Regions from separate parts of the Tepidibacter aestuarii genome, predicted to be linked through region 2. Evidence: a T-box and tRNA genes for the amino acid it is inferred to sense, from the RefSeq annotation. Region 2 holds a T-box; the other holds one or more tRNA genes.
What was found. The T-box of region 2 lies ahead of tyrS (tyrosine--tRNA ligase). A T-box ahead of a tRNA ligase gene usually reads a tRNA of that ligase, here a tRNA-Tyr.
Positions count from the first base shown of each region.

Region 1: it encodes a tRNA-Tyr, which carries the amino acid that the T-box ahead of tyrS (tyrosine--tRNA ligase) is inferred to sense. The anticodon was not compared.

Region 1 is NZ_OW235315.1:3,363,265-3,370,810, forward strand. Features, by position in the region: rRNA gene rrf (5S ribosomal RNA) at 1-11, opposite strand, end outside; tRNA gene M2214_RS16240 (tRNA-Gly) at 16-89, opposite strand; rRNA gene M2214_RS16245 (23S ribosomal RNA) at 138-3,058, opposite strand; rRNA gene M2214_RS16250 (16S ribosomal RNA) at 3,191-4,706, opposite strand; tRNA gene M2214_RS16255 (tRNA-Met) at 4,805-4,881, opposite strand; tRNA gene M2214_RS16260 (tRNA-Phe) at 4,893-4,968, opposite strand; tRNA gene M2214_RS16265 (tRNA-Ile) at 4,975-5,051, opposite strand; tRNA gene M2214_RS16270 (tRNA-Ile) at 5,067-5,143, opposite strand; tRNA gene M2214_RS16275 (tRNA-Pro) at 5,149-5,225, opposite strand; tRNA gene M2214_RS16280 (tRNA-Trp) at 5,245-5,320, opposite strand; tRNA gene M2214_RS16285 (tRNA-Ile) at 5,327-5,403, opposite strand; tRNA gene M2214_RS16290 (tRNA-Ile) at 5,419-5,495, opposite strand; tRNA gene M2214_RS16295 (tRNA-Pro) at 5,501-5,577, opposite strand; tRNA gene M2214_RS16300 (tRNA-Ser) at 5,592-5,682, opposite strand; tRNA gene M2214_RS16305 (tRNA-Ser) at 5,702-5,790, opposite strand; tRNA gene M2214_RS16310 (tRNA-Lys) at 5,800-5,875, opposite strand; tRNA gene M2214_RS16315 (tRNA-Gln) at 5,885-5,960, opposite strand; tRNA gene M2214_RS16320 (tRNA-Arg) at 5,966-6,042, opposite strand; tRNA gene M2214_RS16325 (tRNA-Gly) at 6,049-6,122, opposite strand; tRNA gene M2214_RS16330 (tRNA-Tyr) at 6,133-6,218, opposite strand; tRNA gene M2214_RS16335 (tRNA-Thr) at 6,225-6,299, opposite strand; tRNA gene M2214_RS16340 (tRNA-Asp) at 6,337-6,413, opposite strand; tRNA gene M2214_RS16345 (tRNA-Val) at 6,421-6,496, opposite strand; tRNA gene M2214_RS16350 (tRNA-Glu) at 6,506-6,580, opposite strand; tRNA gene M2214_RS16355 (tRNA-Met) at 6,585-6,660, opposite strand; tRNA gene M2214_RS16360 (tRNA-Leu) at 6,667-6,755, opposite strand; tRNA gene M2214_RS16365 (tRNA-Asn) at 6,765-6,839, opposite strand; rRNA gene rrf (5S ribosomal RNA) at 6,844-6,960, opposite strand; rRNA gene M2214_RS16375 (23S ribosomal RNA) at 7,060-7,546, opposite strand, start outside.
Region 2 is NZ_OW235315.1:721,441-728,986, reverse strand. Features, by position in the region: gene tyrS (tyrosine--tRNA ligase) at 1-1,161, opposite strand, end outside; T-box leader at 1,213-1,417, opposite strand; gene M2214_RS03440 (transglycosylase domain-containing protein) at 1,582-4,068, shown strand; gene spoVAE (stage V sporulation protein AE) at 4,089-4,445, opposite strand; gene spoVAD (stage V sporulation protein AD) at 4,457-5,467, opposite strand; gene spoVAC (stage V sporulation protein AC) at 5,481-5,909, opposite strand; gene M2214_RS03420 (stage V sporulation protein AB) at 5,920-6,330, opposite strand; gene M2214_RS03415 (stage V sporulation protein AA) at 6,341-6,931, opposite strand; gene sigF (RNA polymerase sporulation sigma factor SigF) at 7,259-7,546, opposite strand, start outside.

The sequences.
Region 1 (7,546 bases), 990 kb from region 2:
TAATAACCACATATTTGGAGCGGGTGAAGGGAGTCGAACCCTCGCAGCCGGCTTGGAAGGCCGGAACTCTACCACTGAGCTACACCCGCATATTAAGTATTAAGATTAATACTTTCAAAATTGATCAGATTTAAAATTTGGTTAAGTCCTCGATCTATTAGTATTCATCAGCTGAACTCATTACTGAGCTTACACCTTGAACCTATCAACCAGGTAGTCTTCCTGGGATCTTACTCATAAAGATGGGAAATCTTATCTTGAGGTTGGCTTCGCGCTTAGATGCTTTCAGCGCTTATCCATTCCATACATAGCTACCCAGCTATGCCACTGGCGTGACAACTGGTGCACCAGAGGTATGTCCATCCCGGTCCTCTCGTACTAAGGACAGCTCCTCTCAAATTTCCTACGCCTGCGACGGATAGGGACCGAACTGTCTCACGACGTTCTGAACCCAGCTCGCGTACCACTTTAATGGGCGAACAGCCCAACCCTTGGGACCTACTACAGCCCCAGGATGTGATGAGCCGACATCGAGGTGCCAAACCTCCCCGTCGATGTGGACTCTTGGGGGAGATAAGCCTGTTATCCCCAGGGTAGCTTTTATCCGTTGAGCGATGGCCCTTCCACGCGGAACCACCGGATCACTAAGCCCGACTTTCGTCCTTGCTCGACCTGTATGTCTTGCAATCAAGCTCCCTTTTGCCTTTGCACTCTTCGCACGATTTCCGACCGTGCTGAGGGAACCTTTGGGCGCCTCCGTTACATTTTGGGAGGCGACCGCCCCAGTCAAACTGTCCACCTGACAGTGTCCCAAGACCAGATTCATGGTCTATGGTTAGAATCTCAATATTACAAGGGTGGTATCCCAAGGATGACTCCACGAAAACTGGCGTTCTCGTATCTCAGTCTCCCACCTATCCTGTACATGTAATATCGAAATCCAATGCCAGGCTACAGTAAAGCTCCATGGGGTCTTTCCGTCCTGTCGCAGGTATCCGGCATCTTCACCGGAATTACAATTTCACCGAGTCTTTTGTTGAGACAGTGCCCAAATCGTTACGCCTTTCGTGCGGGTCGGAACTTACCCGACAAGGAATTTCGCTACCTTAGGACCGTTATAGTTACGGCCGCCGTTTACTGGGGCTTAAGTTCAATGCTTCGACTAATGTCTAACACATCCCCTTAACCTTCCAGCACCGGGCAGGCGTCAGCTCCTATACATCGTCTTTCGACTTAGCAGAAACCTATGTTTTTGGTAAACAGTCGCTTGGGCCTATTCTCTGCGGCCTCTTCGGGCATACACCCTAATGAGGCACCCCTTATCCCTAAGTTACGGGGTCATTTTGCCGAGTTCCTTAACAAAAGTTCTCTCGCTAGCCTTAGAATTCTCTTCTCACCCACCTGTGTCGGTTTGCGGTACGGGTACCTTTAATCTCAGTAGAGGCTTTTCTTGGCAGCATGAAATCGACTACTTCGCTACTTAAATTTCGCTCCCCATCACACCTCAGGATTGCACCGACGGATTTGCCTATCAATGCTCCCTTAATGCTTGGACCTACATATCCAATAGTAGGATAGCCTATCCTTCTGCGTCACCCCATTCTTCAAACGATTATCGGTAGTACAGGAATCTCAACCTGTTGTCCATCACCTACGCCTTTCGGCCTCGGCTTAGGTCCCGACTAACCCTGAGCGGACGAACCTTCCTCAGGAAACCTTGGGTTTTCGGCCCGTAGGATTCTCACCTACGTCTCGCTACTCATGCCAACATTCTCTCTTCACTGCAGTCCACTAGTCCTTCCGGTCTAGCTTCAACCCGCAGTGAATGCTCCCCTACCCATTGACAAAGTCAATGCCGTAGCTTCGGTAGTAAGTTTTAGCCCCGATAATTTTCGGCGCAGGATCACTCGACCAGTGAGCTATTACGCACTCTTTGAATGAATGGCTGCTTCTAAGCCAACATCCTGGTTGTCTGTGCAATCCCACATCCTTTACCACTTAACTTACATTTAGGGACCTTAGCTGACGGTCTGGGCTGTTTCCCTCTCGACTATGAATCTTATCACCCACAGTCTGACTCCCAAGCAAAAGATAAAGGCATTCGGAGTTTGATAGTCTTCGGTAACCCACAGGGCCCCTAGGACATTCAGTGCTCTACCTCCTCATCTCTAAGCTTGAGGCTAGCCCTAAAGCTATTTCGGGGAGAACCAGCTATCTCCGAGCTCGATTGGAATTTCACCTCTACCCACAGCTCATCCCCGCACTTTTCAACGTGCGTGGGTTCGGACCTCCACGAAATTTTACTTTCGCTTCATCCTGGCCATGGGTAGGTCGCTCGGTTTCGGGTCTACGACAAGTAACTGAATCGCCCAGTTAAGACTCGCTTTCGCTACGGCTCCAGACCCTAAGTCCTTAACCTTGCTACTTATCGTAACTCGTTGGCCCGTTCTACAAAAAGTACGCGGTCACACTAAAAATGTGCTCCCACAGCTTGTAGGCATAGGGTTTCAGGTTCTATTTCACTCCCCTTCCGGGGTTCTTTTCACCTTTCCCTCACGGTACTATACGCTATCGGTCACCAAGAAGTATTTAGCCTTGGGGGGTGGTCCCCCCAGCTTCCCACAGGGTTTCACGTGTCCCGTGGTACTCTGGAGTATGCTCGAAAGTCTTCTTGTTTAATCTACAGGACTATTACCTTCTATGGTGGGTCTTTCCAAACCTCTTCGACTACAATACCTCTTTCTTGTGAGCATATCCGCAACCCCTATGAAGAAAACTTCATAGGTTTGGGCTCTTCCCCTTTCGCTCGCCGCTACTTAGGGAATCGATTTTTCTTTCTCTTCCTCGAGGTACTTAGATGTTTCAGTTCCCTCGGTTCCCCTCCTTAGACTATGTATTCATCTAAGGATACCTAGACATTACTCTAGGTGGGTTTCCCCATTCGGAAATCTCCGGATCAAAGATTGCTTGCATCTCCCCGAAGCTTATCGCAGCTTACCACGTCCTTCATCGGCTCTTGGTGCCAAGGCATCCGCCCTACGCCCTTAATAACTTAACCTAAATTTATTTAAATCTGTTCAATTTTCAAAGTACTAAAGTACGTCGCCAACGAATTAAAAATTCCGTTGCTCAAAGTACTAATTTTGAGGAATAAACCCTCAAAATTAAACAGTAGGTTATTTCTCCTTAGAAAGGAGGTGATCCAGCCGCACCTTCCGATACGGCTACCTTGTTACGACTTCACCCCAGTCATTGATTTCACCTTCGGCAGATTCCTCCTTACGGTTGGATATCTGACTTCGGGCGCCCCCAACTTCCGTGGTGTGACGGGCGGTGTGTACAAGACCCGGGAACGCATTCACCGCGACATTCTGATTCGCGATTACTAGTAACTCCAGCTTCATGCAGGCGAGTTTCAGCCTGCAATCCGAACTGAGACTAGCTTTAAGAGATTAGCTTGACCTCGCGGTTTCGCAACTCTCTGTACTAGCCATTGTAGCACGTGTGTAGCCCTAAGCATAAGGGGCATGATGATTTGACGTCATCCCCACCTTCCTCCGAGTTATCCTCGGCAGTCTCTCTAGAGTGCCCATCCAAAATGCTGGCAACTAAAGATAAGGGTTGCGCTCGTTGCGGGACTTAACCCAACATCTCACGACACGAGCTGACGACAACCATGCACCACCTGTCACCTCAGTCCCCGAAGGGAAAGCTTCGATTAAGAAGCGGTCTGAGGGATGTCAAGCTTAGGTAAGGTTCTTCGCGTTGCTTCGAATTAAACCACATGCTCCGCTACTTGTGCGGGTCCCCGTCAATTCCTTTGAGTTTCACTCTTGCGAGCGTACTCCCCAGGCGGAGTGCTTAATGCGTTAGCTGCGGCACCGAGGGGGGTAACCCCCGACACCTAGCACTCATCGTTTACGGCGTGGACTACCAGGGTATCTAATCCTGTTCGCTCCCCACGCTTTCGTGCCTCAGCGTCAGTTACAGTCCAGAGAGCCGCCTTCGCAACTGGTATTCCTCCTAATATCTACGCATTTCACCGCTACACTAGGAATTCTACTCTCCTCTCCTGCACTCAAGCCCTGCAGTTTCAAAAGCTTACTACGGTTGAGCCGTAGCCTTTCACTTCTGACTTACAAGGCCGCCTACGCACCCTTTACGCCCAGTAATTCCGGATAACGCTTGCCCCCTACGTATTACCGCGGCTGCTGGCACGTAGTTAGCCGGGGCTTCCTCCTAAGGTACCGTCATTATCTTCCCTTAGGACAGAGCTTTACGACCCGAAGGCCTTCATCGCTCACGCGGCGTTGCTGCATCAGGGTTTCCCCCATTGTGCAATATTCCCCACTGCTGCCTCCCGTAGGAGTCTGGACCGTGTCTCAGTTCCAGTGTGGCCGATCACCCTCTCAGGTCGGCTACCCATCGTCGCCTTGGTAAGCTTTTACCTCACCAACTAGCTAATGGGACGCGGGTCCATCCTATACCGCTAACGCTTTGACATTTCTAAGATGCCTTAAAAATGTGTTATCTCGTATTAGCATATCTTTCGATATGTTATCCGTGTGTATAGGGCAGGTTACCCACGCGTTACTCACCCGTCCGCCGCTAAGATTAAAAAGCAAGCTTTTTAATCTCCGCTCGACTTGCATGTGTTAGGCACGCCGCCAGCGTTCATCCTGAGCCAGGATCAAACTCTTAAATAAAAGTTTGTCAGTACTCAGTAAACTGACTTTATGTGTTGTTTCCGAAAATCACTGTTGTGATTTATTTATAACCTACTGTTTAATTTTCAAGGTTCACTTGGTAGCGGCAACTAGATTCGAACTAGTGACCTTTCGGGTATGAACCGAACGCTCTAGCCAACTGAGCTATGCCGCCACACTAATTCATGGTGCCCAGAGGCGGAATCGAACCACCGACACGGGGATTTTCAGTCCCCTGCTCTACCGACTGAGCTATCTGGGCATAAAGTGGTGGGCCTTCAGGGACTCGAACCCCAGACCTACCGGTTATGAGCCGGGCGCTCTAACCAACTGAGCTAAAGGCCCACTTTATTATATATATGGTGGGCTTAGCTGGACTCGAACCAGCGACCTCACGCTTATCAGGCGTGCGCTCTAACCACCTGAGCTATAAGCCCTTACTTGGTCGAGGTGGAGGGACTCGAACCCCCGGCCCCATGGTCCCAAACCACGTGCGCTACCAAACTGCGCTACACCTCGATATTTAAATAAAAAGTTTTGGCAGGGGTGACAGGACTTGAACCCACGACATACGGTTTTGGAGACCGTCGTTCTACCAACTGAACTACACCCCTATAAAGTGGTGGGCCTTCAGGGACTCGAACCCCAGACCTACCGGTTATGAGCCGGGCGCTCTAACCAACTGAGCTAAAGGCCCACTTTATTGTATATATGGTGGGCTTAGCTGGACTCGAACCAGCGACCTCACGCTTATCAGGCGTGCGCTCTAACCACCTGAGCTATAAGCCCTTACTTGGTCGAGGTGGAGGGACTCGAACCCCCGGCCCCATGGTCCCAAACCACGTGCGCTACCAAACTGCGCTACACCTCGATACTTAAATAAAATGGCGGAGAAGGAGGGATTTGAACCCTCGCGCCCCGTAAAAGACCTACTCCCTTAGCAGGGGAGCCTCTTCAGCCACTTGAGTACTTCTCCATTTTAATTATGTTGTTTTTGGCGGAGGAGGTGGGATTTGAACCCACGGCCCCTTTCGGAGTCACTGGTTTTCAAGACCAGCTCCTTAAGCCACTCGGACACCCCTCCGCGTTTTTTTGGTGACCCATCCGCGACTCGAACGCGGGACACCCTGATTAAAAGTCAGGTGCTCTACCGACTGAGCTAATGGGTCAAATTAAATTGGCTGGGGATGCTGGACTCGAACCAACGCATGCAGGAATCAAAATCCTGAGCCTTACCGACTTGGCGAATCCCCAGTATATGGCGTGCCTGCAGGGATTCGAACCCCGGACACGTGGCTTAGAAGGCCACTGCTCTATCCAACTGAGCTACAGGCACATATTTTGGAGCGGGTGAAGGGAGTCGAACCCTCGCAGCCGGCTTGGAAGGCCGGAACTCTACCACTGAGCTACACCCGCATATTTTATTTGGTGGAGGGGACTGGATTCGAACCAGTGAAAGCGATGCTAACAGATTTACAGTCTGCCCCCTTTGGCCAACTCGGGAACCCCTCCATGTTTTGGAGCTAGTGATAGGAATCGAACCTACAACCTGCTGATTACAAGTCAGCTGCTCTACCGTTGAGCCACACTAGCACTTTTTTATTTTTTCAAATATCCCAATTTAATTATTTGGCGACCTGGAAGGGACTCGAACCCTCGACCTCCAGCGTGACAGGCTGGCATTCTAACCAACTGAACTACCAGGCCGAATAATTGGTGGGCTCAACAGGGCTCGAACCTGTGACCCCCTGCTTGTAAGGCAGGTGCTCTCCCAGCTGAGCTATGAGCCCAATTATTAATGGTGACCCCTAGGGGAATCGAACCCCTGTTACCGCCGTGAAAGGGCGGTGTCTTAACCGCTTGACCAAGGGGCCATACTGGTTGCGGGAGCAGGACTCGAACCTACGACCTTCGGGTTATGAGCCCGACGAGCTGCCAACTGCTCCATCCCGCGTTATTGTGGTGCCGAGGACCGGAATCGAACCGGTACGATCTGTAAGGACCGCAGGATTTTAAGTCCTGTGCGTCTGCCAGTTCCGCCACCTCGGCATTTTTTTTTGGCTCCAAGGGTGGGGCTCGAACCCACAGCCTATCGGTTAACAGCCGATTGCTCCACCATTGAGCTACCTTGGAACATACGTGGCTACGTCTTACTCTCCCAGGGGGCTGCCCCCCAAGTACCATCAGCGCTAAAGAGCTTAACTTCTGTGTTCGGAATGGGAACAGGTGTATCCTCTTTGCTATAATAACCACATATTTTTTTGTCGAACAAGATGTATTGTATCATCTTAAGTCTATCTTGTCAACACTTTTGCTGAAAATTAATACTTTCAAAATTGACCAGATTTAAAATTTGGTTAAGTCCTCGATCTATTAGTATTCATCAGCTGAACTCATTACTGAGCTTACACCTTGAACCTATCAACCAGGTAGTCTTCCTGGGATCTTACTCATAAAGATGGGAAATCTTATCTTGAGGTTGGCTTCGCGCTTAGATGCTTTCAGCGCTTATCCATTCCATACATAGCTACCCAGCTATGCCACTGGCGTGACAACTGGTGCACCAGAGGTATGTCCATCCCGGTCCTCTCGTACTAAGGACAGCTCCTCTCAAATTTCCTACGCCTGCGACGGATAGGGACCGAACTGTCTCACGACGTTCTGAACCCAGCTCGCGTACCACTTTAATGGGCGAACAGCCCAACCCTTGGGACCTACTACAGCCCCAGGATGTGATGAGCCGACATCGAGGTGCCAAACCTCCCCGTCGATGTGGACTCTTGGGGGAGATAAGCCTGTTATCCCCAGGGTAGCTTTTATCCGTTGAGCGATGGCCCTTC
Region 2 (7,546 bases):
AAAATTACCTTCAGTTATTTTAAAATCTATCTCTTTTATCTTCTCATCATTTATAGATACTCCACCTTGTTGTACTAAACGTCTTGCTTCACTTCTTGAAGATGCAAGTTTAGTAGTTGTAAGTACAGTTAATATATCCATTCCATCAGATATATCAGCTTTGCTTATTTCAGTACAAGGAATTGATCCAGCCATAGCTCCTTTTCCAAATAAAGCTTTAGCTGCTTCTTGAGCTTTTTTAGCTTCTTCTTCACCGTGAACTATCTTAGTAACCTCGTAAGCCAAAATTTCCTTAGCTTTATTTATCTCTGATCCTTCTAATGAAGCCAGTCTTTCAATCTCATCCATTTCAATGAATGTTAAAAGTGCTAAACAGTTTCTAACATCTGCATCAGCAATATTTCTCCAGTATTGGTAAAACTCATATGGAGATGTCTTTTGGGCATCAAGCCAAACTGCTCCTGATTCTGTTTTACCCATTTTCTTACCTTCACTATTAGTTAAAAGTGTAAATGTCATACCGTAAGCAGCTTCACCTTCAACACGTCTTATAAGATCTGCTCCTGATATTATGTTAGACCATTGATCATCTCCACCTAATTCTAGTTTACATCCATATCTTTTATGAAGCTCTAAGAAATCATAAGCTTGCATTATCATGTAGTTAAACTCAAGGAAAGATAATCCTTTTTCCATACGGCTTTTAAAACACTCAGCTGTTAACATTCTATTAACAGAGAAATGTCTTCCAACCTCTCTTAAGAAAGGTATGTATTCTAAGTTCATAAGCCAGTTAGCATTATTCTCCATTATAGCTTTGTCATCAGAAAAATCTAAGAATCTCTTCATCTGAGCTTTGAAACATTCTGCATTATGTTCTATTTCTTCAACAGTTAACATCTTTCTCATATCAGTCTTTCCTGTTGGATCTCCTACCATAGTAGTTCCTCCACCTAAAAGAGCTATAGGTCTATGTCCTGCTCTTTGAAGATGAGCCATAGCCATTAATTGAAGAAAGTGTCCTACATGTAAACTATCAGCAGTTGCATCAAATCCTATATAAAAAGTCACAGACTCTTTCCCTAATAGTTCACGGATTTCGTCTTCATGTGTAGTTTGTTTTATAAATCCACGTTGTTTTAAAATATCAAATACGTTCATTTTAAATCCTCCTTATAGTTCTTTATATACTAAAAAAGGTTTCCTCATCCTATAAAGGACGAGAAAACCCGCGGTACCACCTTAGTTCGCATAAAAATGCCTCTTATCCACTGTAACGTATGGAAAACGTCGAAATTTTTAATTCCGAAACTCCAGAGTGTATTTCATCTTATCATGTACTGTAAATCTTTCACCGCCCGATCTACTCTCTAATTTTGTAACCATGAGGATTACTAATCTCCTTCAACGTTTATTATTGAATATTTTACCCTATTTTATCATAAATATAACTTTTTTTGCAATAATATATATAGCATTTTTTATGTTACAACAATATTACAAAAAATATTCTTTATATAAATTTATAGATTGAACTTTTTCTTCTATGTTATAATAGATTGAATAAGGAGGTAATGACGAATGCGTAGCGATAAAAACAATGATAAAAGTAAGTCTACTGACAATAAAGAAAAAAAGAAAAAAGTAAGCATTTTCAGAATAGTACTTATTACTTTTATTATATTATCTATAGTTGGTACGGCATGTGTGATGGGCCTTGTCGTCGGAGTTATTAAAAATGCACCACCTATAGACCCCCATAATATTGAAATGTATGAAAGTTCTTTCATATATGATTCTAATGGACAATTAATAGAAAAGGTCCATGGATCAAATTTTAGAAGTCTAGTAACCTTAGATAAAATACCAAAGGATTTACAAAATGCAGTTATATCTATAGAGGATGAAAGATTTTATGAGCATAATGGTGTAGATATAAAAAGATTATTCGGTGCACTTTGGTATGACTTAAAAACTATGAGTAAAGCTCAAGGAGCAAGTACATTAACTCAACAGCTTGCTAAGAATATGTATACATCTAATGAAAAAACAATTACAAGAAAAATTAAAGATACTTATTATGCTCTTCAGTTAGAAAAAACTATTTCTAAAGAAGAAATACTTGAAACTTACTTAAATACTTTCTATCTAGGTAGAGGTGCTATTGGAGTACAAGCCGCAGCTCAAACTTATTTTTCTAAAGATGTAGGCGAATTAACTTTAGCAGAATCTTCAATGATAGCAGGTATAACTAAAAATCCATCTAGATATTCTCCGTATACTACTCAAAGACTTGATGGAAGTGAGAATTTAGATGAGCTTAAAAACTTACTAGTTTTTTATCCTAAAACAGCAAATACAGATCCTGCTTCTGATTCAGAAAAAGGAATGTTTGAAAAACTACATAACAAAGGACTAATAGATAATTATCAATATGATCAACTAAAAAAAGAGCAAATTGTAGTTAGAAAAGCAGTTGTTAATCCTAAAGCTAAAGAGAGACAAGAAACTGTACTTTATAAAATGCTAGAACTTGGACATATCTCTGAATCAGAGTATGAAGAAGCTAAAAATCAAGAGATAGTTATAATGGTTGGAAGTCAAACTCAAGCCAATGTTTCTTCTTATTTTGTAGATTTAGTTAAAGACGATGTAATAGATGCTCTAATTAAAGAAGGTAAAACTGAAGATGAAGCTAGAGATATGCTTTATAACGGAGGACTTAGAGTATATTCTACTATGGACGTTACTATCCAAAAGATATTAGAGTCAGAATATCAAAAGAACTCTAACTTCCCAGGAACTTTCACTGATAAAAATGGTAATATACAACCTCAATCAGCTATGGTTATAATGGATTACCGTACAGGTCAAGTTAAAGCCTTAGTTGGAGGAAGAATGATAGGTGGTAAAAAGCTTTATAATAGAGCCGTTAATCCTAGACAGCCTGGTTCTTCTATAAAACCACTTGCTGTATACTTACCTGCACTTGATAGCGGTATGACAGCTGGTACTATAATAGATGATTCACCAACAGGATATAAATATTCATCTAATGAGAAATGGAAGCCTAAAAACTATGCTAATAGATATAGAGGTCCTATAACCTTAAGACAATCAGTTCAACATTCTTCAAATGTAGGAGCTGTAAAGACAGCAGAAATGCTTTCTTCAAGCCCTTATTCTTCTGTTGAGGTTATGGTTGATTTCTTAGAAAATATGGGTATCTCAACTATAGTAAAAACACCAGGTACTAACGATCAAAACTTCTCTGCCTTAACTCTAGGAGGTATGACTAAGGGAATAACTCCACTTGAGATGACTGCAGCATATGGATCTATAGCAAATGGCGGAACTTATATCAAGCCTATGCTGTTTAGTAAGATAGAAGATTCAAGTGGAAATGTAATATTAAATAATAAAACTGTTAAACACTCAATTACAACGCCTCAAAATGCTTATATAATGACTGATATATTACAGACTGTTGTAACTTCTGGTACCGGCGGCCGTGCTAGAATATCTAATATGCCTGTAGCAGGAAAAACAGGTACTACTAGTGATAATAACGATGCTTGGTTTGCAGGGTATACTCCTTATTATGTTGGAGCAACTTGGATAGGAAATGACTGGAATCAAAAGCTTAAATCAGGAAGTTCTATGTCATCATCTCTTTGGTCAAAAGTTATGACTAAAGTTCATAAAGATCTTCCAAGAAAGTCATTTAAAAGACCAAGCGGAATAATAGAGCAAACTATATGTTTAGAAAGTGGTCAACTTGCAACTCATTTTTGTGAAAAAACTAGAACAGAAAAATTCGTAGCAGGTACAGAACCTAAAGATTACTGTGAAATTCATACTCAAGATGAAAATATAGAGATAGAAGAAAGCCCTGATGCATCTGACATAATAAATGATTGGTTGTTTGATTCTGATAAAAAAGATGACAAAAAAGATGAAGAAAATAAACAATCAAATAAAAATGACAAAAAAAAAGAGGAAAAAGAAACAGAAAATAATGAAAATACAAAAAGTGAAGATGATACAAAAATAATAGAGAGCAATTAATTGCTCTCTATTTTTTGCTCTTACGGTTTTGTTTTTGGGGTAAATATTAAAGACATTAAGTATCCAAACAAAACAGCTGCTGCAATTCCACCTGCATTCGCAGCTGTTCCTCCTGTAAATGCACCTAGTAACCCTTTTTTACCAACTTCTTCTATAACACCTTTTCCAAGTCCATATCCGAACCCTGTAAGAGGCACAGTTGCACCAGCTCCTCCAAATTCTACAATTGGTTCATATATTCCAAGTCCCGTCAATATAACACCTACAGTCACAAAACTCACAAGTACATAGGGTGATGGTACCTTAAAAAAATCCATAAGTATTTGACCTATAACACATATGGCTCCTCCAACTATGAAAGCTCTTAAATATTCCACAATTCCACCTCCTAATTCTCTATAATCACAGCATGAGCTATAGATGGTATACTTTGCTTTTGAAGTGTGCTTGTAGGAGACAGCAAGGCTCCAGTTGATACTAACATTACTTTATTTATTTCTTTGTTTTTAAGTTTCTTGTATATGTATCCATTGAACACACTCGCAGAACATCCACATCCACTTCCTCCAGAGTGAGTATCTTGTTTTTTATGGTCAAATATTTCTATACCACAGTCCATATATACATTAGATATGTCATAACCTTCTTTATTTATAAAATCTAGAAGAATCTGCCCTCCTACTATTCCCAAATCTCCTGTTGCTATTATGTCAAAGCTATCTATATCATCTTTTGTATCGTCAAAGTATGCTTTTATTGTATCAACTGCTGCAGGCGCCATGGCTGGTCCCATATTATTTACATCAGTTATACCTTTATCTATAACCTTACCAGTAGTTATTCTTTTTATCTTAGGTCCTTCTCCTCTTGATGATATAACACTTGCTCCTGCTCCTGTAACTGTCCATTGAGCAGTCATAGGTCGTTGATTTCCAAGCTCTAGAGGATATCTAAACTGTCTCTCTGCTGTTGAAAAATGACTTGAAGTTGCAGCTACTACTAAATCAGAAAATCCTCCATCTACAATCATAGATGCAAGACTCATAGATTCTGACATTGTAGAACAAGCTCCATAAACTCCAAAGAATGGTCTTTTTAAATCTCTTGCAGCAAACGATGTAGACATAAGTTGATTAAGTAAATCCCCTGCTACTATATAATCAACCTGATTTAGTACATAATCACCCTTATCTACAGCCATTCTTATGACTTCTCTTATCATCTTACTCTCACCAAATTCCCAGCTATCTTCTCCAAACAAATCATCCTTTAAGATTATATCAAAATAATCCTTTAATGGCCCTTCCCCTTCTTTTGGTCCTACTATTGATCCAGTTGATATTATAACGGGACTATTTTCTAACTGTATTGTTTGATTTCCTAATCTTTTCTTTGCCATAGTACTCTCCTTTCTAACTAATTCCTAAGAAATGATAAATTAGTCCAAGTATTACAGAACTTCCTATTCCATATACAAGAACAGGCCCTGCTATTGTAAACATTTTTCCTGCAACACCCAATACATAGCCTTCTCGCTTATACTCCATAGCTGGAGATACTATAGAGTTAGAAAAACCAGTTATAGGAACAATTGAACCCGCACCAGCCCTTCTTCCAAGTAAATCATATACTCCTATACCTGTAAAAAATGCTCCTAAAAATATAAGAGTTATAGAAGTTGCAGTAGATGCCATTTTTTTATCAAGACCGTATTTTATATAACTGTTTAATATAAACTGTCCTAAATCACATATTAATCCACCTACAATAAATGCCCATATGCAGTTTTTAAGATATGTAGGCTTCGGGCTTTTATTATCGACATATTTTTTATAATCCATTTAATCACCTCTATTTTAATATTGTCCAATTAACTATAGAACCTACCGTTTTCCCTATTAATAAAACTATTATTATATACTTGACCATCCCTTGTATATTGAGCCTTCTCTGCATAACTGGTATAACATCTACTGCCTCTGCAAGAGCAGATGCTAGCATACCTATAAAAATACCGTAGAAACAACCAAATAATATTACACACATAGTCCCAGAATTAAATGATATATCTATAAGTGAAAATAGACTTCCAATGAACGCTCCTGATATTAACATATATTCATATCTTCCTAAGTAGTTATAAGTATTTGTTATCTGACAAAGCCTTGGAATTATATCTAGTAATGTAAGAAGTGCTACTATACCTGATCCAACAACTACACCTTCTGAAAATCCTAATATAGTTATAAATGCTAGTTTCAAATCTGCCTCCTTATTTCTCATTATTTTCAATAATATAAGTTTGTACCTCATTTTTAAAAGTAGATACTTCTAGTTCTAGTGGACTTGGCTCTGATTTTGAAAAATTCGGTATTACTTTATTGTAAAACACAGCAACTCCCGCTCCTATTCCTAGCGAATATGCTATTTGAAACAGTAATAAGTTCTCAGTCTCACTTCCTGTTAATATTCTGAGTATTGTTTTTTGAGATGTATTCATATTTACATCAGAATGAAAATTAATTATAGCCATCCCAGAACCTAAAAACAGTACTATACATACAAATAAAACCCTTATAAACAACATATTATCCTTTTTGGGATTATCAAAATGTATTAATAAATCATTCAATTCTAAAAAGTTAACCTTAACATAACTATTTTGACTGTTTATTCTACTGATAACATCCCCAAGTTCTATAACCTCGTAATCCTTACTAACTCCATTTACATGAGCAACTATTATATCTTTTACCAAATCTTCATTTTGAGAAGGATATATATGAAACAAATCCTTCAGATACAAATCCTTTATATCTTTTTTAAACTTTAAATGCTTCTTAGGTTTTAAATATATTTCCACTTTAAGTCCCCCTTTTCATACAATTATTATTTACAAAAACAATTAAAAAATTCTATTTTCTAACTTTAAATCACGCAATTTAAAAATGAAGATTATTTAAATGTTAGCTATTTTTTGTTAACATTTTAAAATAAAACTTAGATTATGATGTTAAAATATCCGTTAAAAAAGTTATTTATCTGACCGTAGGGAGTTTAAGAAATTTTAGGCTATTTTATAAAGCAGAATCTATAATTTTACTAAAAGGTTGACTAAATAGCATTATTTCAATAATCTTCATTTTTTGCTTAAGTACATAAAAAGAGCCATACAATTGTATGACCCTTCTCAACTTATCATATTTTTAAGTTTGCTTAAAACCTTCTTTTCAATCCTAGATACCTGAACCTGAGATATTCCAAGCTCACTTCCTATCTCACTTTGTGTTCTATCCTCAAAATATCTTAAAACTATAATTTGTCTTTCTCTTTTTTCTAATTTACCTAACACTTGCTTTAAAAGTAAATTATCAACTATTTTTTCATCATCCATAGTTTTAGTTTGACTTATTTTATCTATAAGGCATATAGGGGATCCTTCATCCTCGTGTATAACCCCATGTAAGTACTCAACTGA